DNA from 2 places in the Psychrobacillus sp. FJAT-21963 genome. Region 1 is predicted to be linked to the other one. Evidence: predicted binding sites of a transcription regulator. Region 1 holds the regulator's gene; the other holds the start of a gene.
What was found. Region 1 encodes NrdR, which represses ribonucleotide reductase genes. Its sites were predicted from a motif close to AACACNATATATNGTGTT; they were not measured.
Positions count from the first base shown of each region.

Region 2: AN959_RS14690 (vitamin B12-dependent ribonucleotide reductase) is a predicted target of NrdR. The motif match lies at 11,257-11,274, and genes of this name have one in related genera.

Region 1 is NZ_LJIY01000014.1:137,250-152,815, reverse strand. It holds gene AN959_RS18960 (bile acid:sodium symporter family protein) at 1-246, shown strand, start outside; gene AN959_RS18955 (hypothetical protein) at 387-935, shown strand; gene argF (ornithine carbamoyltransferase) at 1,264-2,229, opposite strand; gene AN959_RS18945 (M42 family metallopeptidase) at 2,373-3,461, opposite strand; gene AN959_RS18940 (DUF2207 domain-containing protein) at 3,533-5,437, opposite strand; gene AN959_RS18935 (dUTP diphosphatase) at 5,515-6,000, opposite strand; gene AN959_RS18930 (hypothetical protein) at 6,094-6,477, shown strand; gene AN959_RS18925 (DUF1294 domain-containing protein) at 7,200-7,484, opposite strand; gene rplT (50S ribosomal protein L20) at 7,544-7,903, opposite strand; gene rpmI (50S ribosomal protein L35) at 7,950-8,150, opposite strand; gene infC (translation initiation factor IF-3) at 8,181-8,744, opposite strand; ribosomal protein L20 leader region at 8,784-8,932, opposite strand; gene thrS (threonine--tRNA ligase) at 8,997-10,928, opposite strand; gene dnaI (primosomal protein DnaI) at 11,280-12,221, opposite strand; gene AN959_RS18895 (replication initiation and membrane attachment family protein) at 12,230-13,591, opposite strand; gene nrdR (transcriptional regulator NrdR) at 13,618-14,082, opposite strand; gene speD (adenosylmethionine decarboxylase) at 14,200-14,583, opposite strand; gene AN959_RS18880 (glyceraldehyde-3-phosphate dehydrogenase) at 14,783-15,566, opposite strand, start outside.
Region 2 is NZ_LJIY01000006.1:216,735-232,300, reverse strand. It holds gene folD (bifunctional methylenetetrahydrofolate dehydrogenase/methenyltetrahydrofolate cyclohydrolase FolD) at 1-192, opposite strand, end outside; gene nusB (transcription antitermination factor NusB) at 219-596, opposite strand; gene AN959_RS14745 (Asp23/Gls24 family envelope stress response protein) at 745-1,137, opposite strand; gene accC (acetyl-CoA carboxylase biotin carboxylase subunit) at 1,152-2,501, opposite strand; gene accB (acetyl-CoA carboxylase biotin carboxyl carrier protein) at 2,584-3,081, opposite strand; gene AN959_RS14730 (SpoIIIAH-like family protein) at 3,235-3,768, opposite strand; gene AN959_RS14725 (hypothetical protein) at 3,773-4,105, opposite strand; gene AN959_RS14720 (hypothetical protein) at 4,406-5,317, opposite strand; gene AN959_RS14715 (hypothetical protein) at 5,332-5,715, opposite strand; gene AN959_RS14710 (SpoIIIAC/SpoIIIAD family protein) at 5,719-5,928, opposite strand; gene efp (elongation factor P) at 6,355-6,912, opposite strand; gene AN959_RS14700 (Xaa-Pro peptidase family protein) at 6,930-7,994, opposite strand; gene AN959_RS14695 (hypothetical protein) at 8,065-8,493, opposite strand; gene AN959_RS14690 (vitamin B12-dependent ribonucleotide reductase) at 8,628-11,192, opposite strand; gene AN959_RS14685 (biotin/lipoate A/B protein ligase family protein) at 11,352-12,188, opposite strand; gene AN959_RS14680 (rhodanese-like domain-containing protein) at 12,300-12,674, shown strand; gene AN959_RS14675 (ATP-binding protein) at 12,752-14,020, shown strand; gene gcvPB (aminomethyl-transferring glycine dehydrogenase subunit GcvPB) at 14,627-15,566, opposite strand, start outside.

The sequences.
Region 1 (15,566 bases):
ATGACTGGTCTTTCCAAATTAGATTGTCGTGCTATCTCTATTGAAGTTGGGATGCAAAATTCAGGATTAGGTGTTGCATTAGCTACAGCTCATCTAGGTCCTCTAGCAGCATTACCAAGTGCACTAGGTGCAGTTTGGCACAATATTTCTGGTCCTATCCTCGCGACATATTGGTCTAAACGTCCAGTTGAGGGAAGTGAAAAAATAAGCTCTACTACAACGAAAATTACCGTGTCTGAAGTATAATTGACAAAATAATGACTGACTCATTTGCCGATAACACGACGATGGGTCAGTCTTTTTTAATGGGATTATATACATAAAAAACTGTAACAAAGTTTGTGGAAGTCACGACTAATTATAGAATGCAACCTTAATGAAAGGAAGTGACCACTATAAAAAAAATTTTCCTATTAATATTTATCCTAATAGCACTCGTTGCTTGCGGAACTGCAAAACAAGATGATGAACAGATATTTTCAAAAGATAACAAGGGCATTATGGATGATTTCATATTCCAACTTAAATCTGAAAAAGATACTTATACACTAAACGAACCCCTTCAAATTTACGCTCAACTGGAGTATGTTGGCGAAAGTGATGAAATTACGATTTATCACGCTAGTTCCCCTTTCATATTAGAGTTGAAAGAGTTAAATACTAATTTTGATTTTGGGTATGCAATGGATACACCACTTCTCAGCTCAACGCTAAAAAAAAGGGAACCTTTACGTATACCATATAGTTTTTCTGGTGGTTACAATGAATTCAGTCCAGATGATTACGTTCAATTTGTTAATAAGCTAATGGATGGAGAATTTCCGATAGGAAGATATGTTATTACTGGTAAAACAGATTTCTATATTGAAACAGATGAGGCAAAACAAACTTATAATATGGAACAATCAATTGAATTTGAAGTTGTGGAAAATTAAGATTTAACAGAACTAAAAAATCGTTAATCTCGCCTATGAAAAGTAATACCTGTTTTCAATAGATATCGGATTGATGTGGACAGTGCGGTTGCTTCATCCATACCGCGTTTTTTAGATGAGGGTGTCCTGAGTTTACTGAGTAGAAATAGTTTACTCTATGTAAATAATAAAGAGTGATCCAGCGTCTCCTGAATCACTCTTCCTATGTAGTGATGAAGCCGTCCATCTTGACAGACAACATCACTGTACGGTGTTACAAATACAAAACAATCTTATCAAGCTGCTAGACAAACCCTGTCAAGTCAACTTGAATTCTATAAAATGTTTACTATGCCATTACAGAAGCAAGTACTGCTTTTTGGGCATGTAAACGGTTTTCGGCTTGTTGAAAAATATATGAGTTTGGACCATCTATAATAGATGTTGAAACTTCTTCTTCACGATGAGCAGGTAGGCAATGCAAAAACATATAGTCCGATTTAGCATTTGCTACTAATTCATCATTAATTTGAAAATCTTTAAAGTCCGCAAGTCTTTTTGCTGTTTCCTCTTCCTGCCCCATAGACGTCCAAACGTCTGTATAAACTACATCTGCATTCACAACTGCCTCTAATGGATCATTTGTCACAAAAAGTGACCCTCCATTTTCCAGTGCAATTGCTGTTGCTTCTTGAATTATTTCAGCATTCGCTTCATAACCAACCGGAGTTGCCACTGCAATATGCATACCCATATATGCTGCTGCAATTACCAAGGAATGAGCTACATTATTTCCATCACCAATATAAGCAAGCTTCAAACCTTCCATATTCTCTTTTACCTCATGTATCGTTAATATATCTGCAAGTGCTTGGCATGGATGATACATATCAGTTAAACCATTAATAACAGGTATACTTGCATGTTCTGCAAGTTCTTTCACCATTTCATGTGAATTCGCTCGAATCATAATCCCGTCTAAATATCCAGATAATACATGGCCAGTGTCATATACCGATTCACCTCGTCCGATCTGTAGATCACGTGCATTCATAAACATGCCATTTCCGCCTAATTGCTTCATCCCAACTTCAAAAGAGATTCTAGTACGAGTCGAATGTTTTTCAAAAATCATTCCTAAAGTTTTCCCTTCTAATAAGGGGGGACACTTTCCAGCCTTAGTCAATGCTTTCAATTCTACTGCTAGCTGTATTAATTCTCTCACTTCCTCTTTTGAGTAATCCAAAAGTGTTAGCAGGTCTTTGCCTTTTAAACTATCAACCACTTTTAGATTAACCCATTCTAGTAATTTCATTTATAAAAACTCCTTTTTACGTATATTTATGTAACCCTTATTATAAATGTGAATAATTATAAAGTCAAATGAATTTTAATACAAATTTTATAATAATAAAAAAAGTCTAGAAAGGCTATTTTTCTGCCTTCTAGACTCTTTCATTACTCAAATGTTATTTGGTTTACAGTGTTTCGATCTAACTTTTTAATGACTGCTATTATTAGCTTTACTGTATTTTCATAGTCATCTCGATGTAAAATTCCAGCATGTGAATGAATATAACGAGTGGCAATTCCAATAGATAAAGAAGGAACTCCATTTAAAGAAATATGCATAGACCCAGCATCTGTACCGCCACCTGGAATCATCTCAAATTGATATGGAATATTATTTTCTTCTGCTGTATCAATTACTAGGTCACGTAGACCTTTATGTGAAACCATTGAAGCGTCAAATAATATAACTTGAGGCCCTTCTCCCATTTTGCTTGTTGATTCTTTAGCAGTAATTCCTGGTGTGTCCCCTGCAATACCTACATCCACTGCAAAACCTATATCCGGTTTAACTTTTACTGTAGAAGTTTTTGCCCCACGCAGACCAATTTCTTCTTGAACGTTTCCAACTCCATATACAATATTCGGATGTTTTTCATTTTTTAATCCTTTTAATACATCAATTGCAATGGCACAACCAATGCGATTATCCCAAGCTTTAGCCAAAAGTAATTTTTCGTTATTCATAACAGTGAACTCAAAATACGGAACAACCATATCCCCTGGTAATACTCCCCATTCCATTGCTTCTTCTTTAGAAGATGCACCTATATCGATAAACATATCTTTTACTTCAACCGCTTTTTTACGAGCATCAGGAGTTAATATATGCGGTGGCTTTGACCCGATAACACCAGTAATTGTGTCTCCTTTACGAGTAACAATTGTAACACGCTGTGCAAGCATGACTTGAGACCACCAGCCACCTACAGTTTGAAAACTTAAAAATCCTTTATCATCTATTTTAGAAATCATGAAACCGACTTCGTCTAAATGACCTGCAACCATAATTTTTGGTCCGTTTGCATCGCCGACTTTTTCGGCAATTAAACTTCCTAGATTATCATATTCAATTTTGTCAGCATGAGGAGCAATATACTTCTCCATTACCTTACGTGCTTCTCGCTCATTTCCGGGAATAGCTTTAGCATCTGTCAATTCCTTTAACATAGTTAATGTTTCATCCAGCTGTGCCATTATTTCGACCTCCTAAATATCTATCTAATATATTATATTCTAAAATGTATGCATTTTCAAAATTTAACTAGTTAGTCTGCTCCAGCTCCTCCTCCTCCACCATCACTCCCTCCTTCACTTCCACCACTAGAAGCTCCTCCCCACGAAGTTCCATCTGATGAAGCTACTTTAGTCCACTTCCATGACTGAGTAACATAGTCAAGTGGATCCGTTGAAGTTAAAAGCAAAGCAGCAAGAGGAGCTGATATCTCCTGCAAAGAAACTTTCTTTTCATTTTTTCTACCAAGTAGATAAGCCCCGACAACCCATTTTTCTTGTTCTTTATCACTTAAATTATCTGGTATACCTAGTTTAATGCTACTTTTAAAGGAACGTATCGCATCCTTTGCACGAACAGCATTCATAGATAATATATTTCTTGGCAGTACTATATATAAAACTGTGAACATTAATAACAAATTCACTAAAGTATTTACTAATTGATCATTAACAAGGGGAGTTGTTGAGAAATACATAATAATGATATATAAGCCAAAAAATAAATTTGAACGTTTTTTTAACCAAATTATAAGCAGAAATAGAAATGTTATGCCTAATATAAATCCAATTCCCCAGCTACTACGTAAATCTGCATAATAAGAAAAAGCTGTCATTGTACCTAAAACGATTGTAGAGATACTTAATATTATTAAGGGAAGCTTACTATTAAAAGTTCCAGCTTCCTCTAAATCACTTTCAACTAAACGATGCCATTTCATTTGCTTCTTCTTAAAGTCTTTTACTCTCCCATGAAAATAACTGGAAGTCTTGTTATTTCTAGCTGCACCTGCAGCATCGTGTAAATGAAATGCCCATCTATTAGAGCCACTTCTAGTTGTAAAAAGCCAGTTAATCATCTGTTTTTCAAAATCAGAAGTAGCCAATGATCCTTTAACTAATCGAAAATCAAGTGTGTCCTTTGGCGCATGAGAATCCTCTTTAAAACGAAGTGCTGCTTTTGTTTGCCTAACTGTAGCAGCACCTTTTTCTACCATTGAAAATAGTCCCGCTAAAAAAGCTTTAGGATGTGGCTTACCTACCCGGTCTACAAAGTATAAATATAAAAGATCTGTATTCATAACATCCTCAGTTGATCCTTTTCGCCAAAAGTGCCTTTGTGGTAATAAAAAAAGAAGAAGGACGATAATAAGTATACCAATTGTAGCTTTTGGAATAATTGCATGTAGTTTGTCTATATAAGAAATACGTTTTTCCGTTTCTTTCTGTATTCGCTTTTCATTTGCTATTGCTTGTTGTAAAGGAATAGCAGCCTTCGTTTTTTCCATATTAGTCATCATAGAAGATGGGAAGAAAAAGCTTGTTTTAGTTTCGGTGTATGCTTCCGAAACAGAAGTGTTAAATCGGATTCCATACTGTGACTTTTCATTTTTCTTTGCATTCCTATCAAAAAGCACACCATCAAAATTAGTGGGATCTGTTGTACTAGGAAGGATGAAGTCAATTGTCACATTATTAATATTCTGATCATGAGCATCCACATCTTCAAAATAAGTTACTTTCGCTTCACTATAAGAATCATATGCTTTTATACTATTTTTTAATGTATATACATATAAAAATGAAACTTGTTGATTCTCTTTATTTACTTTTGTACGATAAACTCCATTCTCTTTTGATACATTTAATTGTTTGAGCGTAGCATCATCTATAAATCCAGGCTCTGGTTTTAATTGAGATAATTCATAAGCATAGAAGTTTATTACATTATTATCGTGTATTTTAGGGAAGGATCGGCTGAGATTATTAAACTCCCCGTCAAAATTATACGTAAATACTTCATTAACTAAGAGATCTCCATTTGGTTGAATCCATGATTTAATATGAACCGATTCGATTGAATAGGATTTAGCCTCTGCAATGACACTAAATGAAAACATCATAATGAATAAAACAATTGTGCTAATCATCTTTTTCATCGGCAACACCTCCTAAAAATACTAATAACTCTAGTAATTTTTACGGTTTGCTTTTGATTTGGTTTCATTAAAATTACTTAATATCCACTTTTCTGGCGCTCATAATTTGTTTCATTTTTTTGTATGTATGCTTGTAATACCTCTTCACTGCTAAAGCCAAGTTCTTCTGCCATTGCTCCATACAGTACCCACATTTTTTCGTAATACATTCTTGTAGGATTTTTCAAAAACGATAACACCGCCTCATTTGTTAAGAGAAAAAGCTCAGTTAAATCGGCGTCTATTTTTTCGATTGGCCAACTTTTTAAATCATTAAATCCTTTTTCAATTCCAAGTGAAAGTAAGAAATGAATGGAGTCCACATACTCTTCTAGTATTACGCTTTGTGCAGATGGACCTTTCTCACTCCAAAATTTAAAACATCTTGTTTCATTTGCTAGTTCTGCTAATTCTACAAGCAAAGCAAGCCCTTTTTTCGCAAAAACATCTTCTTTCACTTGTTTATTTGACTGAATATATTGATCTAAAGCTTGCTGCATTGTAAAAAGTTTATCTAAATTCATGTTTTCCTCCAAAAATTTTATATTATTTTGAAACCAAACTACCCCTTCTATCGTATAGCAGTTACTATGTATTTTACAAGGAGGACATTTCAAATGGTCCATATACTACGATTGCTTATAATTGCCCTTATTATATATGTTTTTTATAAAATTCTACGTTACTTGTTTGATCCTAAAAGAAAACTTGATGAGGCCTACGAGAAGGAACAATACTATTTTTATGATGATATTAAAAATGTTAGGAAAAACTTTTTTATTACTTATAAAGGTGCAATTTTTGAGGGAGAAAAATATTTAGGTACTACTGACCAAGCTTTTGAAGTCGTTTCTATATTTGTTTGGACAAAAGATTCATCCAAGTTGCAAGGATTTACTAAAGAAGATTTTCGGTTTTTACATAACGAAATCAAAATGAGTTATCCAGCTGCTAAAATTAATTGGAAAAGCCCGATAGAACAACTAATGAAAGAGGAATAAGAAAGCTAAAAGTGCAGACAACAGAAAAATTACATTGCATCCATTTGACGTAGCGCACCTACACTTCCTTCCTTACGCTGAGGGCACTGAAAAGGTCTATAGAATTTGACTTTACTAAATAATGTCGTCCGATAAATAAGAAAATCGTTGAAACGGCTCCCTTTCCGCGGGCGTTGCCTTAGCCTCCTCGCTGCGCTGTGGGGTCTTCGGCTAACGCTATTCCCGCAGGAGTGTCGCCTTTTTCAACGATTTTTTATAAATACTAATTGAAAAAATTTATGAGATAAAAACATAAAAACTTGCTCTATTAATGGCATGATGGTTTTCTAATTGAAAAGCGGATAATAGTTGATTGGAGTGGAAGGTGGCGACTCCAGCCGGAATAGCAAATGTTTTCTGCACCGAAAGCGAAGCGTCAGGTGCATGAGCTGAAGACCCTGGACTGAGCGTAGTGAGGGAAGCGGCTGAAGCCATGCCGGCGGAACGCGTCCGCCTGGAACGAAATTAACAGGTCCAAAATAATAAATCGAGTATGTGAACAACTTGTCGTTCACATACTGTTATGAAATCTCTTGGAGGACTTTTTTAGTGCCTTCGCTACACTCCTGCAAGGTCTGGACTGTGAAATTTGTTTTCATCCAATATCAAACGATATCAGATGAAAGTGTACCTTTGTAGAGCAGGAGGCTTGCCGCTCACCCGAAGTAAGCATCGGAATACATTTAAGTTAAAATAGGACTGTCTTTTTGCAAGAGCCAAAAAATCAAGAATACATATAGTATTAATAACATTAAAAAGCCAACTCTAAAATTAGTATGCTTTGTTTTATGTCTAAAAAATTGCATTCCAATGTATGCGCCAATTCCACCACCAAAGATAGCGAGCGTCCACAATGTATTCTCCGAAATTCTTTGTTTATGTTTTTTTGCTTGAGACTTGTCATATCCCATAACGAAAAATGCAAAAATGGACATTACTAAAATAAATATTAGGATAATCTCTGTCATTGGATACTCCTTGTACAAAAAAAGCTGATAGAATCTCTATCAGCCTTTTTATCTATAAATTATTTATTGATTGCTTTTTTTGCTGCATCTGCAAGTTGTGTAAATGCTGCTGCATCAGTTACAGCTAAGTCAGCTAACATTTTACGGTTTACTTCGATTTCAGCTAATTTTAATCCGTGCATTAAACGGCTATAAGAAAGTCCGTTCATACGTGCTGCCGCATTGATACGTGTAATCCATAGTTTACGGAAATCACGTTTTTTGTTACGACGGTCACGGTATGCATACATTAATGATTTCATAACCTGTTGGTTTGCTACTTTATATAATGTATGTTTTGAACCGTAATAACCTTTAGCTAATTTTAATACTCTTTTACGACGCTTGCGCGTCACTGTTCCGCCTTTTACGCGTGGCATAGTTCATTACCTCCTGCTATTCTTTCGAATGATTGAATTTCTCTTATTATTTCATGTAAGTAAGTAAAGTTTTGATACGTTTGTAATCGCCTGAAGAAGCTACTTTAGTTTTACGTAGTTTACGTTTAGCTTTAGTAGATTTGTTAGCGAATAAGTGACTTCCAAAAGCACGGTCATGTTTTAATTTACCTGTACCCGTTTTTTTGAAACGTTTCGCAGCTCCACGGTGAGTTTTCATTTTCGGCATGTCGAATTCCTCCTAAACAATTGTACTCTATTACTGTTTTTCGTTCTTTGGTGCAAGCACTAAGAACATGCTACGGCCATCCATTTTCGGTTTTGACTCGATTGTGGATACTTCCGTACAAGCTTCAGCAAAACGATCTAATACTCGTTGACCAATCTCTTTATGAGTAATGGCACGACCTTTAAAACGAATAGATGCTTTCACTTTATCTCCTTTTTCAAGGAATTTGATCGCATTTTTCAATTTCGTTTGGAAATCATGTTCATCTATTGTTGGGCTCAAACGAACCTCTTTCATTACGATGATTTTTTGATTTTTACGAACTTCACGATCTTTCTTTTGCTGCTCAAATTTGAATTTACCATAGTCCATGATACGAGCGACCGGCGGCTTGGCTTGAGGAGCCACAAGGACAAGATCCAAATTTACACGACCTGCAATTTCAAGTGCTTCGTTACGTGTTTTTAAACCTAATTGATCACCATTTTGATCAATAACTCGTAGTTCGCGAGCTCGAATGCCATCGTTCACATACATGTCTTTGCTAATAACAATCCACCTCCAGATAGTGTCGCGAATACATGGTTTGGGCATAAATTCCGTAGAAACGAATTACTTACGCCGTTTTCGATCAAATAAAAAAACGAGCAGACATAAGATGTATGTCTGCCCGCCGATATAAGAACATGTAGCAACCTACATATTACAGTCGATCGTGTGCTTACCAGTCAACGACTTGCTGTGTCGAACAGGTGAGAAGCGGGCAGCCTCTTCTTATACCACAAACTTGTATTCAATAACCTTATTAACTATACCATGTTGTACTAGGCATGTCAACATAAAATATTAGTGAGAAACTTCTTGTTGAATTCGAGCAAGGAATTCATCAAATGGAATACTTTCTGATTGTTGCTCTCCATATTTACGTACATTTACATTACCTGCTTCCAATTCTTTATCTCCAAGAACAAGCATGTACGGAATTTTTTGCATTTGTGCTTCACGAATTTTATAACCTAGTTTTTCTTCTCGGTCATCCATTTCAACTCGGAATCCAGCAGCAACTAATTTTTCCTCCACTTGTTTTGCGAAATCGAAATGGACCTCATTGGATACTGGAATGATTTCAACTTGAACAGGTGCTAACCAAGTTGGGAATGCACCTTTATATTCTTCAATCAAAAATGCAACGAAACGTTCCATTGTAGAAACGACACCACGGTGAATAACGACTGGTCGATGCGGCTTACCATCTTCCCCAACATATGATAAATCAAATCGTTCTGGCAATAAGAAGTCAAGTTGTACCGTTGATAATGTTTCTTCTTTACCAATAGCTGTTTTTACTTGCACATCAAGTTTAGGTCCGTAGAATGCAGCTTCACCTTCTGCTTCGAAGTAATCTAAGCCAAGCTCATCCATTGCCTCTTTTAACATACTTTGTGCTTTTTCCCACATTACATCATCATCAAAATATTTTTCTTTATCTTCTGGATCACGATAAGAAAGACGGAATGAGTAATCTGTTAAATCAAAATCCTTATAGACAGAGATGATTAACTCAACTACCTTTTGGAATTCTGCCTTGATTTGGTCAGGGCGAACAAATAAGTGAGCATCATTCAATGTCATCCCACGTACACGTTGTAAACCTGATACAGCACCAGACATTTCATAACGGTGCATAGTTCCAAGCTCAGCAATTCGCAATGGAAGATTTCTATAAGAGTGCATACCATTTTTAAATATCATCATATGGTGTGGACAATTCATTGGACGCAACACTAATGTCTCATTGTCCATTTCCATTGGTGGGAACATAGAATCTTGATAGTGCTCCCAATGTCCAGATGTTTCATAAAGATCTTTGGAACCCAATACAGGAGTATACACATGTTTATATCCAAGTTTAAGCTCTTTATCTACAATATAGCGCTCGATCACACGACGAATTGTAGCACCATTAGGCAACCATAGTGGTAAACCTTGTCCAACTTTTTGGGAAGTCATAAACAAATCTAATTCTTTCCCTATTTTACGATGGTCACGTTCTTTTGCTTCTTCTAGCATTTGTAGGTGATGAGCAAGCTCTTCTTTTTTGAAGAATGCAGTACCATAAATACGTTGAAGCATTTTATTGTCGCTATTTCCGCGCCAGTATGCTCCAGCAATACTTAACAATTTAAATTCTTTTAACTTTCCAGTAGAAGGAACATGTACTCCTCGGCAAAGATCAAAAAATTCACCTTGCTCATAAATGGATACTTGTTCATTTTCAGGAATCGCTTCTAAAAGTTCTAATTTATATTCATCATCAATTTCTTTGAATTTGTCGTATGCATCTTGACGAGATTCATCATGTCGAACGATTTCAATATTTTCATTGATGATTTTTTTCATTTCTTTTTCAATTAACACTAAATCTTCTGCAGTTATTGGTTCTGGCGAATCAATATCGTAATAGAATCCATTTTCGATAACTGGACCTATTCCAAGTTTCACATCTTTAAACAAACGTTTCACTGCCTGAGCAAGTAAATGAGCTGTACTATGTCGTAAGATTTCTAGTGCTTCATCTGATTCAGGTGTAATAATCGCGATTTCTCCATCTTCTGTTATAGGAGTTTTTAAATCCACTAACTTTCCACTTAACTTTCCTGCAAGTGCTTTTTTACGTAAGCCTGGGCTAATGGATTGAGCGATTTCTTCTGTTGTTGTAGAAATCGGAAATTCTTTTACTGCTCCATCTGGAAATTTCAACTTAATAACTTCTGCCATTTTGAACACTCCTTTTATTTAGGTAAAGCGTATGCATTTATTACCGGAAAACAACAAAAAAACCCCGTCCCTATAAAGGGACGAGGTACTATCGTGGTTCCACCCTTCTTCTGTCTATTAAATCTGTAAATAGACGAAGCTCTGCATCGGCTAACGGGCCGGTCACCGGTAATTGCTGTTAAATTCACAACTACTGCTCGGAGGTGGTAAATCGATTGCCGATACTTAAGAAGCTTGCAGCCTTGGCTTCTCTCTCTATAAAGTCGTACAAACTGATTGTTGTCCTCTTCTACGCATTTCTTTATTCTTATGTGAATGATTATACGCCACTCAAAAATCATTTGCAAGTAGCTATTTTTCTTCTCGCCAATTCTTTCCCTGAAGTGGAATTGGATTCGTAAGCGCTCGGATTCTTTCCATAATTCGTCCAGCTTTGACGACCTCTTTTTCTCCTCGCTGCGTGAAGGATAAATGATGTTCCAATTCGTCATAATTAAAATTGGATGTCATAAAAGTTGGGAGCTGTTCGGACATTCGGTAATGTAGAATTGTCCCTAATATTTCATCCCTCGTCCAACTAGTCATTGTCTCTGCTCCAATATCATCTAGCATTAAAACAGGCGCACGTTTTACGAATTCAATTTTTTCTGCAAGAGAATTATCTTGAATTGCTTGCTTCATTTCACGGAAAAACTCTGGAACGTAAACAACTACCGAATGGATATGTCTGGCTGCCAATTCATTTGCAAGTGCTCCAAGTAAATAAGATTTACCTACACCGAATTGTCCATGAATATACAGTCCCTTTTTCGGTAATGTAGAAGTTTGCTCCCATTCATTTAAAAAGTTTTTAGCAGCTCGAACTGCTACTACTCTACTACCATCCTCTAAGTCAACACCTGCCAAGTTAGACTCCATTACCTCTTTCGGCATATGAATACTATTAATCATGGATGTTACTTTTTTTCGTTCATCCTCAATTACTCCTCGCTTGCATCGAACATATTCAAGATCAATCAGATTCCGATCCAATACAAGCCTTGGTTCATAGCCTTTCATGTAATTCGTACACAATTCAAGAGATTGGCATGCACCACAATCATGAGATTGTGACTTATATTCATATAACTTACTTAAGCTTCGGTCTACCATTTGCTTCGAAATATGAGCAGCATTTTCTTCAAGGAATAGTTGAACGCCTGGATCCTCAAGCACCTCTTGTTTCATTTCATCGAGTCTCGAAGTAAATTCTGGTGTAATAACCCTTTTTAATGTTTCATTAATTCGTTCCATAATGTCACCTACCTTTTCGTTACGCCTAATTCAGCTAATAGCTTTTTTCGCTCTTCATCAATGTTTTGAATATTGTTTGTTGCAGTTCCCGATTGCTTTGTTTCGCCATCTTTTTTATAAAACCAATCTGGTACCTTTTCTTCTCTGGTCGGTTTTTTCGAATAGGATTTTTGTTTAGAACCTTCATTCTTCCATTTTAAATATTGTTCATGTTCATTTCTAGCTAACTCCATTGCCTCTTTTGCCGTTTTGACATCTTTTCTCATCCAATGAGATGCTATTTTTTCCGCGTAGTTTTTAGTTAATTTCATATCTGTTCTAAGTAATACATATTGCAATAAAACATTTACTACTCCTACAGGCATATTGTAATGAGACACTAAATGGTTCGCTAATTGAACATCCGCAAGAATAGGTTCCTTCCCATTTGCAATATCTTTTAACACAGTAACTGGTGAAGTTGTTTCTAAATAATGAATAAGTTCTTCCTCTTTAGTTAATGGCTTACTATTTTCACTTACACTTTTTTTAGCCTTAGCTATATTTTGAATAACAGGAGCTTTCTTTGATACGGTCAACTTATAATAGTCTGCACACGCTTTTTTCAATCTTGCATCTGATAAGTGCAAATCGTCATCTAATGCTAGAATCACCACTTTTTGCATTTCAATTGGACCGAGATTATATAAAAAAGCTAACTTAGCTATTACCTGTTTTGCTTCAATAGTTAAGGCTGATTTCGGAACAAGTTGCTCTGATAAACCGTCTTGAAGCAAAGTAAAGTCAAACTCTTCAAAGTAAAAAGGCAATGCAGAATTCCTACTCTTTGATTCAAATGCATCATTATAAGGGACAGGTTGGACTGTTTTTGTAGACGGTTTAAATACATCCATAAAGGTACGTGAAACGTCTTTGAAGCCATCATTCCAATTAGGAGTTTGAATGAAGCGACTTCTTAGTCGCTTATATGCTTTTTCCCCTATTTTGTTTAATAGAAACATAGACAACAAAGGATCCTTTAGAAACGATTCTGCATCTAATGGAGCAGCAAGTTCATAATAAAAAATTCGTGTATCATTTTCGGTCTTTTGCCATGAGCGAAGTAATCCAATAGCTTCTAAAGCGATTCTTGCCTGAAATATTTTACCTATTGATACCCCAAGTAAGTTCATAAGCTGATAATGCTGCCATTGTTCCTCACTTTTAAGCTCTCCATCAGCCCACAAAGTAAGATACAGGCTTATTCCTTCTGCACCAATTAATGGTTGATACAATAACGTTAATAATTGACGTTCATAATCAGAGAAAGAATATGGCAAGCGAATCATATACATGTCTGCTGGCTGTAGCTCCTTATATAACATCGACATTCCTACCTACTCTCTCTTGTTGTTTCCTATAATGACGGATTTTTCTTTAGAATTTCTTTGAGTTCATCTATAAAAACATTTAAATCTTTAAACTGACGATAAACCGAAGCAAATCGAACATAAGCAACTTCGTCAACCTCTGAGAGTTTGTCCATTACTTTTTCTCCAACTGCTTCTGATTTTACTTCAGAATTTCCTGTTCTTCTTAATTCTTTTTCAATCGAAAACACAATTTCTTCTAACTGATCTAATGCTACTGGTCTTTTTTCACAAGCACGAATTAATCCACGCAATACTTTTTCGCGACTAAACTCTTCACGCGAACCATCTTTTTTCACTACAATTAGTGGAGTTTCTTCTACTTTTTCAAATGTAGTAAAACGGAATCCACAGTCTTCACATTCTCTTCTTCGTCTAATGGCTTTATTGTCATCTACAGGACGAGAATCGACAACTTTCGTGCCATTAAACTGACAAGCTGGACATCTCATATTGATCTCTCCTAATTAGTTACGAAAATTTATGTATCTATTATAACAATATTCTTCCCTAAAATCGAAAAAGCAGAGGAATCTCTTCCTCTGCTAACTCATTTAGCCTAAAGTCTATTATGCTTGAACTGTCAAACGTGGCTTAGGTACATTTACTGGACCCATTCCACGGGGCATTTCAATCGTTTCGCGTATTCCAGCATTAAGAGCATCTGCAATATAGTTAGCTGCAATCGATGGATCTAAATCACCACATGTATACACATCAATGCTCGCATAACCATGCTCTGGAAAGCTGTGAATAGTTAGATGTGATTCGGAAATAATAACGACTCCACTTACACCTTGTGGCGCAAATTTGTGAAATGCAACTTCTCTGATTTCCGCACCAGACTTAAGTGCTGCATCAACAAATGTTTGCTCAATAAATGGCATATCGTTAAGTTTGTCGAAATCGCACTCCCATAGTTCTGCAATAATGTGACGTCCCATTGTTTCCAATGTCCGTTTCCCCCTTTGATAAAATTTAGTTTTAAAAATTTTCAAAGTTGACTACCACGGGGGAAAGTTAGTCCTAAGAGGTCCTAACCCTTTAAGTAGTCGGTGCACGTGAAGTACACGATTCTCATTATAGGATGTTTTATTCAAATTAGCAAGAAAAAAAAATCCTCTTTCAAAAAACTTTGAAAGAGGAAAGAGATTAAAGAGATGAAGCAACTTTTTTTGTTAAATCAACAACACGTGCCGAATAGCCCCACTCGTTATCATACCAAGCAAGTACTTTTACTTTACGATTTCCAATTACCATTGTTGTTAAACCATCAATAGTTGTTGAATTTGTTGTTGTATTAAAATCAATTGAAACTAAAGGTTCCATTGTTACTCCTAGAATACCTTTCATTGATCCTTCAGATGCTTTTACAAATGCAGCATTTACTTCCTCTGCAGTAACATCTTTCTGTAAATCTACTACTAAATCTACTAAAGAAACGTTTGGCGTTGGTACACGCAAAGCCATTCCATGCATTTTACCTTCTAATTCAGGAAGCACGATAGTAAGCGCTTTTGCTGCTCCAGTAGAAGTAGGAATGATGGATTGTGCACAAGCACGTGCACGACGTAAATCTTTATGAGGATTATCTAAATTGTTTTGATCATTTGTATAAGAATGTACAGTAGTCATTAAACCATTTTCGATTCCAAATGTATCATTTAATACTTTCGCTACCGGTGCCAAGCAATTTGTTGTACAACTAGCATTCGAAATAATATTATGTTTAGCTACATCTAATTTGTCATCATTTACACCGATAACAATCGTCACATCTTCATTTTTGGCAGGTGCTGTAATAATAACTTTTTTTGCTCCAGCTTCTAAGTGAGCGGCAGCTTTTTCCCCGTCATTAAATTTTCCAGTTGATTCAATCACGATATCAACATTTAATTTACCCCAAGGTAAGTTAGCTGGATCACGATCATTTACG
Region 2 (15,566 bases), on a different contig from region 1:
TGAATACATCCCTAATCTCTCACAAGTTTTAGTTTTGTTATTTACATATGTTTGAGAAGCGGGATTATTTCCAACTAACACAACAGCCAATCCAGGTGTAATACCTTTTGCTTTTAAAGCTTCTACTCTTTTTTGGACTTTTTCTGTAACTTGTCCAGCAATTTGTTTACCATCAATTAAATTGTCTAACACCATTAACTCTCCTTCACTCCGGACCATTATTGATCTGTATATTTAGATAATACACCATTTACAAATCGGCTAGATTTCTCATCTCCGAAAACCTTACAAATTTCTAAAGCCTCGTTAATAGCTACTTTTGCAGGGGTTTCTTCTGTAAACATTAGTTCAAAAACAGCAATACGTAGAACTGTGCGTTCAATTTTTGGTAGTCGAGAAAGCGACCAATTTTCTAGCTTTTCTGTTAATGAAGCATCAATCTGCTCTTTATGCTCAATCACACCTCTAACTAACATTGTTAGAAAAGTATCTTGTTCATCTGTAACATGACCAATTGCTTCCTCTATAGAAATTTCATGGTTATCTAACTGAAATAGCGTTTGTAATGCTAGCTCTCTTGCTTTTCTTCGTTTCATTATTTAGTTCTCCTTTAAATGTAACTATCTAAACAATCATAGCATATTTCTCTTTAGATTGCGTACTAGAAAGCAGAAAATATAAAGAAAATGCATGGAGAATACATACTAAATATAAAAAGAGCCATCCATGGATGACTCTTTCTTTTTATTCGGCTGAATCGAATTGTACACCTGTAATATGAACATTCACTTCTTTTGGCACTAAACTAGTCATATTTTCAATTGCTTGTCGGATTTGAGATTGCACTTCTCTAGCAACCGTGGGAACGGAAGCACCGTATTTTACAAGGCAATATACATCGATAAACAAACCATCAGCTGTTATTTCTGTCTTAATACCTTTGCCATGCACTTTTTTACCCAGACGCTCTACAACTCCCGAAGCAAGGTTTCCGCGTGTTCCAGCGATACCATCTACTTCATTTGTTGCAATGCCTGCGATTACAGTAATAACTTCAGGTGCAATTTCAATTGTCCCTAAGTCATCTTTTCCTTCAGGAGTCATTTGAACAAATTTTTGTTCGTTTGTTTCTGACATTTTTTTCACTCCTTTTATGAATTGATTACATCGTACTTCTCTAAAAATTTTGTGTCAAAATCTCCAGAAACAAACACTTCGTGATTCATCAATTTTTCGTGGAATAAAATAGTCGTTTCCACACCATCTATGACAAATTCACCTAATGCGCGTTTCATTTTTGCAATTGCTTCTTCACGAGTATCTCCAAACGTAATCAGTTTAGCTACCATCGAATCATAAAATGGTGGAATACTATAACCTGGATACATTGCAGAATCAACACGAACACCATACCCACCTGGAGCAAGATACATGTCAATTTTCCCTGGAGATGGCATGAAGTTTTTAGCTGGATTTTCTGCATTGATACGACATTCAATTGCCCATCCCTTAATTTGAATATCTTTTTGTTCAAAAGCTAATTTTTCTCCAGAAGCAATTTTTAACTGTTGTTGAATCAAATCAATACCAGTAACCATTTCAGTAACTGGATGCTCTACTTGAATACGCGTATTCATTTCCATAAAGTAAAATTTTTGATTGATATGATCAAATATAAATTCTACTGTTCCAGCACTCTTATAGTCTACAGCAAGCGCAGCTTTTACAGCTGCCTCTCCCATTGCAGAACGAATTTCTTCGGATAATGCTGGAGATGGTGCTTCTTCCACGAGCTTTTGCATTCTACGTTGAATAGAACAATCACGCTCACCTAAGTGTACAGCATTTCCTTGTCCATCTGCCAATACTTGGATTTCAACATGTCTAAATTCTTCTATAAATTTCTCTAAGTAAACTCCTGGATTACCAAATGCAGCAGCGGCTTCTTTTTGAGTAATTTTAATTCCTTTTACTAGTTCTTCTTCATCCCTAGCAACACGAATTCCTTTACCGCCGCCTCCAGCAGTTGCTTTAATGATTACTGGAAAACCAATCTCATTAGCAATTTTCAAACCCTCTTCTTCATCTGCGACAATTCCAACAGAACCTGGTACTACTGGTACTCCAGCTTTTCTCATTGTTTCTCTTGCAACGTCCTTAGTACCCATACTTGAGATGGCAGATGAGGATGGTCCGATAAATGTGATAGCACATTCTTCACATAACTCTGCAAAGCTTGCATTTTCTGCTAAAAAACCGTACCCAGGATGAATTCCATCACATCCAGTTAGTTTAGCAACACTAATAATATTAGAAAAATTTAAATAAGAATCCTTCGATAATCTTGGACCGATACAATATGCTTCATCCGCTATCTGAACATGTAACGCGTCGCGATCTGCTTCTGAATATACTGCAACTGTCTCTATATCCATTTCTTTGCAAGCTCGAATGATACGAACCGCAATTTCTCCTCGATTGGCTATTAATACTTTTTTCATCAATCTTGCCCCTTCCTCCGTAATTAAAAAGCAAATTTTTTCATAAAACCGAATCTACCTTGTTGAAGATAGCGTCTGCTTTTTAAACTTCTTTTACAAGGAACAAAGGCTGACCATATTCTACTAATTGTCCATCTTTTACAAGGATCTCAACCACTTCTCCATTTACTTCTGCTTCTATTTCATTGAATAACTTCATTGCTTCTACAATGCACACAACAGAATCAGTTGAAATCTTCGTTCCAACTTGAACGTATGCTGCAGCATCAGGAGATGAGGATTGATAGAAAGTACCTACCATAGGTGATGTGATTTTATGTAATGAAGTTTCTTCTACAACTTCTTCCACTTTTTCCTCCACTTTTTCTTTAGGAGTTTCACTTACCTGTACTTGTTTTTCTTCCACTACTATAGGTTGTTCTGAAACTACAGAACTTTCTAATGCGAATCCAGTAGAAGTTACAGAACCTTTATCATTCTTTTTTAATTTGATTTTAGTTCCTTCTGATTCATATAAAAATTCATCTAGTGTGGACTGATCAATTAATTTAATAATTTCTCTTATTTCTTGGATTTTCATTTTACCTGTCTCCCTTTTGTATACATAATTATACTTACTCTTCTCATTTTAGACGTTTTTATGATAATTTTAAATAGCTAGAGGATAAATCTTAGGAAATAATAAAAAAAAGCGCCAGTATGGCACTTTTTTTGACAGAACCTATAATATATGTTATTGACCGTCAAACTTAACTTCTACCTTATAAGCTTGTGGCCACTCTCTTTTTACAGCATAAATGATCTCATCCGCTTTTTGAGAGGACTGCTCATTTGACACAACATCTATTAATACAGATTCATTTTCAATTCTTACTAGCGCATCATCGTAACCTAATGATTTGATAATTAGCTCCAGCATTGCCTCTGTTGAATCTATTTTCACTAATTCTTCAATTTGGTTATATGCTTCATCTTTTTCTTCTGCAGTGAAATCGTTACTACCTACTTTAGTCGTTAATTGCTCACGAAGTTGACTTCTTTTCCCTTGAACTTCCATTCTCATTTCTTCAAAGGCATTGCTACTTGAAGTAAATGATTGTTCGTTTGTGGAAGAAGTTTCAACTAGGTCTACATCTTCTATTGTATCATTTGAGAATAATGCTATTCCATCGAATGGCGATGGTCGATCTGTTACATAAAAAACAGTAATAACAGCTACTAAACTAATTAAAGTTAAAAACCAAATAGATCTCTTTTTTACATTCATGTTATTATTCCTCCAATTCCATTTCTTCAATCACAATTCTATGTGGGGATATTTGTAAAACAGATGAAAGTGTTATTACAAGCTTGTTTTGAATGCGTTTATCGCTCGCTCCTTCCGCCACAACTAATACTCCAATTAGCTCCTCCTTGTCCCTTTTGCTGTCACTTGTCCATTGGAAAAATGATACATCACTCTCCGTAGCTTCCTCAGATCCATTTGAATAATGATAATAAACAGCTACACGACCAACGCCTCTAATTCTTTCAAGAACAGAAGCTAACTCATCTGGTGTTTGAAGTTCTTCTACATTCGTTTCTGTTTTACTAACATTATCCATATTGAGAAGACCTGAAAAAAGTAGACTTATGAAAAGTACTGCTCCTCCTATAACAACAAAACGAAAAGTGGGTTTTTGTTTAAGTGTGATAGTGCTTCACCCTTCTTTTCATTATGGATATAATACTTTATGCATCAAAAACTATTTATATGAAGAGATTAGACAGAATCCAAAATATTATCGCAATTTTTACTATAAAGCTCGATTTCTCTTTATCTACATGTTCTAATAGAATTGAAATAAGCTCCCCAATCACGACAATGATTAATATGCCAAATAAAATTGTTTGAATGATGAGAGTTATCCTTTCCCACTAACTAATAGTTTTGCAAAGAGCATCGTTAATATAATCGTGAAAAAGAACGCAAAAGCAATCAATACCGAAATAATAGATAGTACAAAAAGTGTTCTTCCAATATCATCTAGAAGCCCACTTATCCCTGAATCTAAAAACGGTTCCAAAATTGCAGCTAATAGTCTATATAAAAAAGCTATTAAAATTGTTTGAATCGTTGGAATCGAAACTAAAACTAATACGGAGATTAGTAATGAATTTCCAGTTATAACCGAGGCAGATGAAGAATACGTTTTCATCGTGCTAATACTTTCAGTTAATAAGGACCCTACAAATGGGATAGAGTTTTGTATTAATCGTTTAACAGATTCATTAACCGCTCCTCCTACCGTCCATGTAATCACACCATTGACTGTTATGAAGAAGCTATATAATACAAGGATTACTGACGTAATACCAATTAATGTCATCCTAATGAGATCTGACAGTTTTGAAAAAGAGGTTGCTGGATGTATTCGACTGATCAAATCTAGAAGAAATGCAGCCATAATTGATGGTATCAATACTTTCTCTGCCATAAATGCTGTAAACGTTGAAAAGAATACTACCGCTGGATTCCATAAAGTTACTAGCAACGCTCCACCAGAAACAGCAATACCTGCGGTTAGTACTGGATACATTCCTAAAAAAAGTGTAACTAACTGGCTAGTAAGGGTTTGAATCATTTCTAGCGTTCGATAAGCAGGTTCTAAACATAAGAAGCAAATAAGATAAATAAATAATAACTTTAACAATCTTTTGCTCTTTGGAATGAGCCATTCTAAGCAAAGAAAAATAAAACCAAATAGCAGGATATACGTAAATGTTTGAATGACTTCTTTTACTGGGAGTAGCAAATTCGTGAGCATTTCATCCATTTTGATTCATTCCTTCAAGAGAGTAGTCCCATTATGGAAAAGAATTTAGAGTAAAATTGTTTCATATGATCGAGCCAGGCAAGTAGCAATATTGCTTTTGTTGTAAAAGTTAGTATAGTTGCAAGGCTTGTATACTCATAATCCGTCAAAAGTTCCTCAATTATTTGAGAAACTATTAAAAGAATGACAGAGAACATAAGTAGCTTAAATACTGGTAAGAGATTAGTTGGTATAACGGAGATAAATTGATTTGTATTAGGGATAATATAAGTCATTAATAAGTATGTTAAGAATAAAAATATAAAAATTGTATAAATAATAGAGTGAAGTCGTGGATAAGTTTCATCAATAAATTGCAGCAAAATGAATGCGATTATAATCGTTATGTATACTATCATTTGCTAACTCGACATAATAAGCCATTCAAGGAATGTGGATATTTCATAAAAAAATACCCTCAGTAAACGAAGCAGCTCAATGGTCATATAAATATATCCTACAAAAAATAAAAAAAAGGCAAACTCTTTTTTTCCGGTTGATTCAAAAAACAAATGAAGTATAGCAATTAATAACCCTATACCAGCAACTCGAAGTACATCGTGAAGTTCCACAATGCCTCCCCCTTCCATATCTTCAGCATATGATACAAGTTCTTCAAATATGAAAAAGAGTCACGCTTTTGCGTGACTCTTTAGTTTGTAGACAAATTTGAAGAATTTGAGTTCCTTAAATTTTTTCTTTCACAGTACATTTGATTTCCGCTCCTGGCGGACGCTTTCCGCGGGCGGGGCCGAGCCGCTTCCCTCGCTCCGCTCAGTCCAGGGTCTCGACTGTCCCGCTTTTCCCGCTGGAGTCGCCGCCATCCTCTCCAATCCTCAGATGATTACATAGGATATAAGAAGAAACTCTAATAAAATAATATGATGCAGCAAAAAGAGGCAGTTAGAATAAAAATCATTCTAACTGCCTCTTTTTCATGAAAAGCCACATCTTTAAATAACTTTCTAATGAAATTAAACTATATAACTATTTTTAAATTAAGCTCTTGATACGTATGATCCTTCATCTGTGTTGATAATTAGTCGATCTCCAACATTGATGAAAAGTGGAACAGTTACAACTAAACCAGTTTCAAGAGTTGCAGTTTTAGAACCACCGCCAGAAGTATCCCCTTTAATACCAGGTTCAGTTTCAGTCACTTCCAGTTCAACTGATTTTGGTAATTCCACTCCAAGTGTTTCTCCTTGGTACTGAATAATATGAATTTCCATGTTTTCACGTAAGTATTTTAATTCGTATTCGATTTGTGTTTCGTTTAATTCAAGTTGCTCATAAGAATCTGTATCCATGAAAATGTGTTGATCTCCACTTGCATATAGATATTGCATTTTTCTGTTATCAATTTGAGCTTTCTCTACTTTTTCACCAGCACGGAAAGTTTTCTCATTTACTGAACCATTTCTAAGGTTTCTAAGTTTAGAGCGAACAAACGCTGCTCCTTTACCTGGTTTAACGTGTTGGAAATCCAGTACACGATAAAGAACTCCATCTACTACTATTGTTAAACCTGTTTTAAAATCATTTACAGAAATCATTATTTTTCCTCCAAATATTAAGATAAAATGAGTAATTCTTTTGTCGAATGCGTAAGTTTTTCTAGACCATTTTCAGTTACAATTGCATCGTCCTCTATACGAACTCCACCGATATTCGGTAAGTAAATTCCCGGCTCAATTGTAATAATCATCCCTGGTTCTAGTGTAATATCAGATCGGAAAGAAAGCCCTGGACCTTCATGTACTTCAAGCCCAATTCCGTGACCTAAAGAGTGACCAAATGCTTCACCATATCCTTTTGAAGCAATATAATCACGTGCAATTGCGTCTGCTTCTTTACCTGTCATTCCTGGTTTTATTTTTTCCAATGCAAGTAATTGTGCATCTAAAACTACTTGATAAATCTCTTTTAATTGGTCACTCGGTTCCCCAACAGCAATTGTTCGAGTCGTATCTGAAATATACCCATTATAAAGTGCACCGAAGTCAAGTGTCACAAAGTCCCCTACTTCAATGACTTTGCTAGTTGCTACGCCATGAGGAAGTGCAGATCTTACACCAGAAGCAACGATCGTATCAAAAGATGAAGACGAGGCACCAAGTTTTCTCATGAAGAATTCAAGCTCATTTGACACTTCAAGCTCTGTCATCCCCGGTTTTATGTATGTAACAATATGGTTAAAAGCCTCATCCGCAATACGACAAGCCGACTTTATAATACTAATCTCTTCCTCAGTCTTAATCAAGCGAATTTTTTCCACTAGTCCTGAAAGTGGTACTAAATCTGCTTGGATAGCTTGTTTATACAATTCATAGCCACTATACGTTAAATCGTCTTTTTCAAATCCAATAGAATTAATGCCCATTTCTGTAACTTGGTTAGCAACTTCTTCTATTAAAGTTTTTGTATGCTGTACAATACGGTAGTCCTTTATCTGACTAGCCGCTTGCTCTGTGTAACGAAAATCTGTAATGAATACTGCATCGTTTTTAGACACAATTGCTACACCAGCTGTACCAGTAAAACCAGTCATATAACGTCTGCTATAACCGTTTGTAATCAGTAAAGCATCCACACCTTGTTCTTCTAAAGCAGCACGTAACTTCTCAAGTTTCATCATTATACCCCATCTCATTTTCTATTTATATCTTCACTTTATTTTATCATAGGAAGAGACGCGGGTAAATTTTTCATTTACTAAGAGGATTATCCTGTGCATGAAAAATAGCAGATTCCATCATAAACCTTACTAACATTACAACGATACAAATAAATGGAATCGACAAATGTTTAATTGTTTTCGCAAGCGTATCCTTATCTAAAAATATCCATTCCATAATAATTGCAAAAATGATTCCAAGTGCCAAGCTAGTAATAGAGGCAGGAATTTTAATAAAAATCAGACTTATATAATAAAATACAAAACAAATAAACCATACTACAATAAAAAGAATGACCCATTTCCCTAGAGGACGGACTGATTCGAACATTTGTAATTTGTCTGCATAACCAATTGGACTCCACTTGATCCAATGAAACAAATCGATCACTTTAAGCAATAAAGTGCAAATTAATGCAGCTACAAAACTAGTACTAATCGATAATCCCTTTTCTTTCATAATCATCTCTCCTTTTTGCTTCAGTTTGATGCTGAAAGATGAATATTAAACAAAAAGGAATAAAACTTCTAAAAAAACAAAAAAACACATACCGAGGAGTTACTCTCGAGCATATGTTTTTTTGCGCATTTATTTTATAATCCGCACTTTAATTGCGCATTACAATTTGTACATGTGTTACATCCGCCCATTTCTTCCACAGTTCCTTTTCGGCAAACTGGACAAGTATTACCAACTTCAGAACCGATTGTAACATTTGTTGAACGCAAATCCTGAATCGTATCAATTAAAACGATTGGTCGTTTTTCAAATACTTTTTCTTCTTGTCTTTGATCGTCAAGCGTATTTTCTTCTGCTTTCAATGTTAGAACCTGAGAATCTCGACTTCCATCAACATAAACAGTTCCACCTTTAGCTCCGCCACGGTATAGACGTTCATATACACCTTCTACTTGTTCAACCGTATAGCCTCTTGGTGCATTAACTGTTTTAGAGATTGAACTATCAATCCAGCGTTGAATAATACATTGAACATCCGCATGAGCTTCTGGCGCTAACTCCATTGCAGTAACAAACCATTCAGGTAAGTTGTTTTCATCTGCATCATTGTTAGCTTGCAAGTACTCTTGAACGATATCCGCTTTTACTTCAATGAACTTTCCTAAACGTCCACTTCTATAATATGTGAAAGAATAATAAGGTTCTAAACCAGTAGAGACTCCTACCATAGTTCCAGTAGATCCTGTTGGAGCAACTGTTAGTAGATGTGAGTTTCTAATTCCATTTTCAACGATAGAATTTCTGATTTCCTCTGGCATAGATTGCATAAAACCAGTCTCTGTAAATGCTTTACGTAGACGATTTGTTTCTTCTTCTGTTTCTGCAGTTAAAAATGGGAAGCTTCCTCGTTCAATTGCTAAGTTCGCTGAAGTTTCATAAGCAGCAATTGCAATCGTTTTAAATACCTCGTCAACGAGAATATTTCCTTCCTCAGATCCGTACTCTTTTTCGCAGTAGATTAAAAGATCTGCTAATCCCATAACTCCAAGACCTACGCGTCTTTCACCTAAAGCTTGTACTTTATTTTCTTCTAAGAAATATGGAGTTGCATCTATTACATTATCCTGCATACGAACTCCAACACTCACTGTTTCTTTTAGAGCTTCAAAGTTAACCGTTTTAGTTTCCTTGTTAGCAAATTGAGCTAAATTAACAGCTGCAAGGTTACAAACTGAATATGGAGCAAGCGGCTGTTCCCCACATGGATTCGTAGCAACTACTTTTTGTCCATATGCTTTTGCATTCGTTTTTTCATTCGCATTATCTATAAAGAAAATACCTGGCTCTGCAGAATAAGTAGCACAAATATTAATTAAATTCCATAACTCTTTTGCTTTTACAGTGCGATATGTTCGAACAGCATAACCCATTTTCTCCCATTCACGAACATCTCCAACTTCATGCCAATGTTTGTTATAAAATACCATCTCTTCTGGAGAATAGGTTTCAATCGCTGGGAAACGTAGTTCGAAGTCTGCATCTTCTTCGACAGCTTTCATAAAGTCATCTGTCAACGTAACAGAAATATTTGCACCTGTTAAAAATTCAGGATTGTGAACAGTAAAATTACCACCATCACGAAGTTTTGTTTCTGCTTCACGAATGATATCATCGCTGAAGCCACCTAATCCAGGAATCGCTTTATAATTTACTATTCCCTGGTACATTGCTTCTTCTTGATTGGATAAAGGGGTAAATTTAAGCTTGTCCTTAGCTAATTGTTTAATCGTCTCATCATTCGTATTTTCAATTAAAAAACGAAGAATTCGAGGGTTTTGCATTTTAGAAATGATAAATTCCGCAATATCCGGGTGCCAGTCAGCAAGCATTATCATTTGTGCTCCTCTTCGTGAACCACCTTGCTCAACTAAGTGGGTTAGTTTAGCAATATCATCTAGCCATGATACCGAACCAGAAGATTTACCATTTACACCTCTAGCTAATGTATTACGCGGGCGAAGCGTCGAACCGTTCGTTCCAACACCACCACCACGACTCATAATTTCCATCACTTGCTTACGATGGTCACTGATTCCCTCGCGTGAATCGGGAACAAATGGCATTACGTAGCAGTTAAAGTAAGTTACGTCTGTACCTGTACCCGCTCCATAAAGAACTCGTCCAGCTGGAATAAATTTTAAAGAAACTAATTGTTGGTAGAACTTCTCAAACCATTCCTTGCGTTTTTCCTCTGTTTTTTCAACAGAAGCAAGTCCAGTAGCATTGCGTTTGGCAATTTGCTCATAATACACTTCCAACGGTTTCTCAATAACATTAAGAGAACGTTTTACAATTCCTGATTCAAGTTCATCTTGATCATCAATTGCACTTCTATAGTCTTCTTCAATAAGCACTTCTGCAGTTTTTGTCGATTGGTCGATTGAAACGATATGACCTAAGCCGCGTGCAGGAAATTTCGGGTCAGCTTTTACAGTAAGAACGACAAAATCTCCTGCTTTTAGCGTTTTCTTTTCCGTATCTTTAAATGAATAACGGTCAATCATTACTAGTCGGGAAACACCTTTGTGCGTCAATTTCATGTCTTCTGTAATTGGATGTACTTGTGGAAATAGTTGAATGTCTTTGTTTAACTGATCAATGTTAATGGTTGCATTATTGTTCTGAGATGCTAATACCATCATATTGCCTCCCTTTTATTTAAAAATAAAACACACCATATATGGTGTATGGTTATTTTTAAACCATACTATATGTTGTGTTTTTTTGCAAATATATGAATTTCTTCAAAAGTCATATGTAGCAATGGTCAATGGACTTATTTCCTAAAAAAATAAATTTTATTTTTTAAAATTCCATTGATTATTATCATAACGCTTTTTTTCAAGCGCATTTACGTATAATTCTTGTTCTTCTGATAGGGCAAATTCTACTAATTCAATCTGCAACGCATCTTCAAATCCTTTTTTGAATGCTTTTTTGCACTCGTCGATTGTTACAGGATTTTGACTAATTTTGTTGATGGCCACAGCTTTTTTAGATAAACTTGCTTTTACTCTCTCACGTAGCGCTTCAGAAGAAAATTTAAACGTCTGGATAAGTTTATCTTCATCCAGATCTAATAAGATTGCACCATGCTGTAAAATAACACCTTTTTGACGTGTTTGGGCACTTCCTGCAACTTTCTTTCCTTCTACTACTAATTCATACCAACTTGGCGAATCAAAGCAGACAGCAGTTTTAGGCTTCTTTAGATTTTGCTTTTTCTCTTCTGTGTCTGGAATAGAAAAGTATGCATCTAAACCTAGATTTTGAAATCCAAGCAATAACCCTTCACTTATCACACGATAAGCTTCTGTCACGGTTGCTGGCATATCAGGATAACTTTCAGTCACAATCACGCTATATGTTAGTTCATGCTCATGTAGTACTCCTCTTCCCCCAGTAGGTCTACGAACAAACCCCAGACCTAAACGATTTACTGCATCTAAATCTATTTCTTTTTCAACAGATTGAAAATAACCGATCGATAGAGTCGCTGGATTCCATTCATAAAAACGAATTACTGGTGGAATCAGCCCTTCACTGTGCCAATCTAGCAAAGCCTCATCAAGCGCCATGTTATAAGATGGACTACAAGGTCCAGAATTAATAAAGTACCATTTTTTCTTTTCCATCAAATCTTCCCCCTAACAACCTTATTCATTTTATCAAATAGATTGAATTGTATCTAGTGAATCTTTTATAATGAATATGGAAACATAGAAAGGGGAAAGACCGTGTTAAATATTTTATACACTCTACTTGTAGTAATTATTGTTTTACTAGTTTATGCTGGTATCCAAGCTCTCCGTTTAAAGAAGACCGTTACAAACCTTAATCAGGAACAATTTATCGAAGGCTATCGTAAGGCACAATTAATTGATGTGAGAGAACCTAAGGAGTTTGAATCAGGTCATATTCTTGGTGCAAGAAATATCCCTTCCACACAGCTTCGTCAACGTTATAAAGAAATTCGTCCAGATAAACCAGTTTATCTATATGATCAAAACGGCGCAAGAAGTGCACGTGCAGCAATGTTCCTAAAGAAAAAAGGATATACACAATTAAACCAACTTCAAGGCGGATTTAAAACTTGGACAGGTAAAATTAAATCTAAATAATAATACATAAAGGTTCTTCTTATCGTTAGAGGAACCTTTTTTATTTCAACACTCACTAAATTTTCTGGAGGTATGGAATGAAGGAGAAAACGTTATTTTCACATCACGAGGATTTTAGAAATACTCTTCCTAATTATGAGGACTTTGCGCTTGTTTCAAAAAGGATCATTTGGGCCTTAAATGAAAGAAAACAAGGCGATTGGAAAAATATTTCAATTGGAGAAACAATATCTCAACTTGATGCAAACTTATTAGAAATGATGGAGAAGAACTTATTAGCTTATGAAAAACTGAGCTATATTTTCGAAACACAGCCTCTAGGTAAAATTATGAGTAAATCTACATTAAATTTAGGCACAGGTTTAGAAATTACGGAAACCTTTGAAAATAAATTGATCTACTTTCCAGAATATGATGTAGGAATGACATTGTCTTTTAACTATTCTTCTAGTCATAGTTGGCCGGAATATCGTTTCTTTTCTACGTCAGCAGAAAAAGCATTACTATTTTTAAACGAAATCAACGAAAAGTTAAGACAATTACTTATGCAATCGATTACTTATTTAGTTGATACAGAAAATGGAGTCCAGCGAAGAAATTATGGCGAGCAAGCTGTTGTGAATCGTGAGGACGTATTATTAACACATAGCATAAAGCAAGATATATTTCGTTCTATTGATGAATTTTTCAAAGAGGACGGTCATTTTTTCAAAGAATATGGCCTACCCTATAAACGAGGAATTTTACTATATGGCAGTCCTGGGAATGGGAAAACAACTTTAGTTAAGTCCATCACAGGCTCAACGAAAGCACCTGTTGTTTATTGGCAAATTACCGAATTTACTGGAAGTCATTCTATTCAAGAAGTATTTGGTATCGTGACAAGACTTGCTCCTGCAATTCTCGTTATTGAAGATATTGATTCGATGCCTGAATATACGAGATCCGTTTTTTTAAACACGCTAGACGGTGTTCAATCTCGAGAAGGGTTATTTATCATCGGAACGACAAACTACCCGGAAAAAATAGATCCAGCGCTTATAAATCGTGCAGGTCGGTTTGACCGTGCATACGAGATACCATCTCCTTCGGATAAAGTTCGAGAGCAGTACTTACGAAAGTTAGATATTAGACATATTTTTACGGACGAACAATTTACAGATATGGCGAAACGTTCAAAAGGGTTATCTATGTCCCAGCTTAACGAATTGTATATGTCGGTTGCATTAAATTGGCATTATGATGGGAAACTGGCATATGAAGAGCGTATTGAAGAGTTGTTAAAACAAAATAAAAGATCTATGAAAAAAGAATGGGAGAATGACGAACATTCTATTGGGTTTTGAATCGAAGAAGTGAATAAAGTTCCATGTACAATGGTTTTTCTTTTACAATAAATAAAGCTAACTAGTATCCTTGATTTTCACTGCGGACGGACGCTTTCCGCGGGCGGTCCGTTAGCCTCCTCAGGCCGACAGGATGTTGGTCATGAAGGCTTGAGGCCCACAGGATGTGGGTCATGCAATCGTTGCCGCAGAACGCGGCGAACTTAGATTGCCTTCCGTTTGACAAGGCGTCCTTAGCCTTCGTTCCTTGTTAGCTCCTGCGGGGTCTCACCCGACACGCTCTTCCCGCTGGAGTCACCGTCCTCCTTTTCAAACTAGTGAAGGCTCCATGAACTCCAAACAGATCTATAGAATTAAATAAACAAGCACATCAAACATTGAAACGCTCCTTTGTGACATAAAACTATAGATTCCCTAAAGATTTTTTCATCTAAACATATTTTAGATACTATTATCGCTGATTTTCAACTGAAGGCTTCATATAAATAACATCCTCAGCTTTTCTATTAAAATCAATAAAATGACAAAAGGTATCGAGAGGACATCCTCTTGATACCTTTTGTCTATAATTACGAAATGCGATTATCTCGAATCTCTTTTCAAGTTTTATGCTTTTGTATAGCGTAATACTGGATGACGAGCAGCTTTTGTTTCGTCTAAGCGATTGATTACTGTCGTATGTGGTGCGTGTTGAACGATTTCTGGATTTTCTTCTACTTCTTTTGCAATTTGAATCATTGCATCACAGAAAGCATCTAATGTTTCTTTTGATTCTGTTTCTGTTGGTTCGATCATCATACCTTCTTCTACATTTAATGGGAAGTAGATTGTTGGTGGATGATATCCGAAGTCAAGCAGACGTTTTGCCATATCGAGTGTACGGACACCTAATTTCTTTTGACGACGACCGCTAAGTACGAATTCGTGCTTGCAATGGCGGTTATATGGTAAATCAAAATATGCTTCTAAACGTCTCATCATATAGTTTGCATTTAGAACTGCGTATTCAGTTACAGCTTTTAGACCATCTGGACCCATTGAACGAATGTATGTGTATGCACGTACGTTAATTCCAAAGTTCCCGTAGAATGGTTTCACACGTCCAATTGTTTGAGGACGATTATAGTCAAATTTATATTGATCATTTTCTTTTACAAGAACTGGGCTTGGTAAGAAAGGAATTAGATCTGCTTTAACTCCAACCGGACCTGAACCTGGACCACCGCCACCATGAGGACCTGTAAATGTTTTATGCAAGTTTAAATGAACGCAGTCAAAGCCCATATCTCCAGGGCGTGCTTTAGACATAACTGCATTTAAGTTAGCGCCATCATAGTATAGTTTTCCACCTACACCATGAATGATTTCCGCTAATTCTAAAATACTTTCTTCAAATAAACCAAGCGTATTCGGGTTTGTAAGCATTAGAGCTGCTGTATCTGGACCAGCAACGCGACGAAGATCCTCTAAATCTACTAATCCATTTTCGTCTGATTTTACTGTAATCGTTTCAAAACCTGCAACTGTAGCTGATGCTGGATTTGTA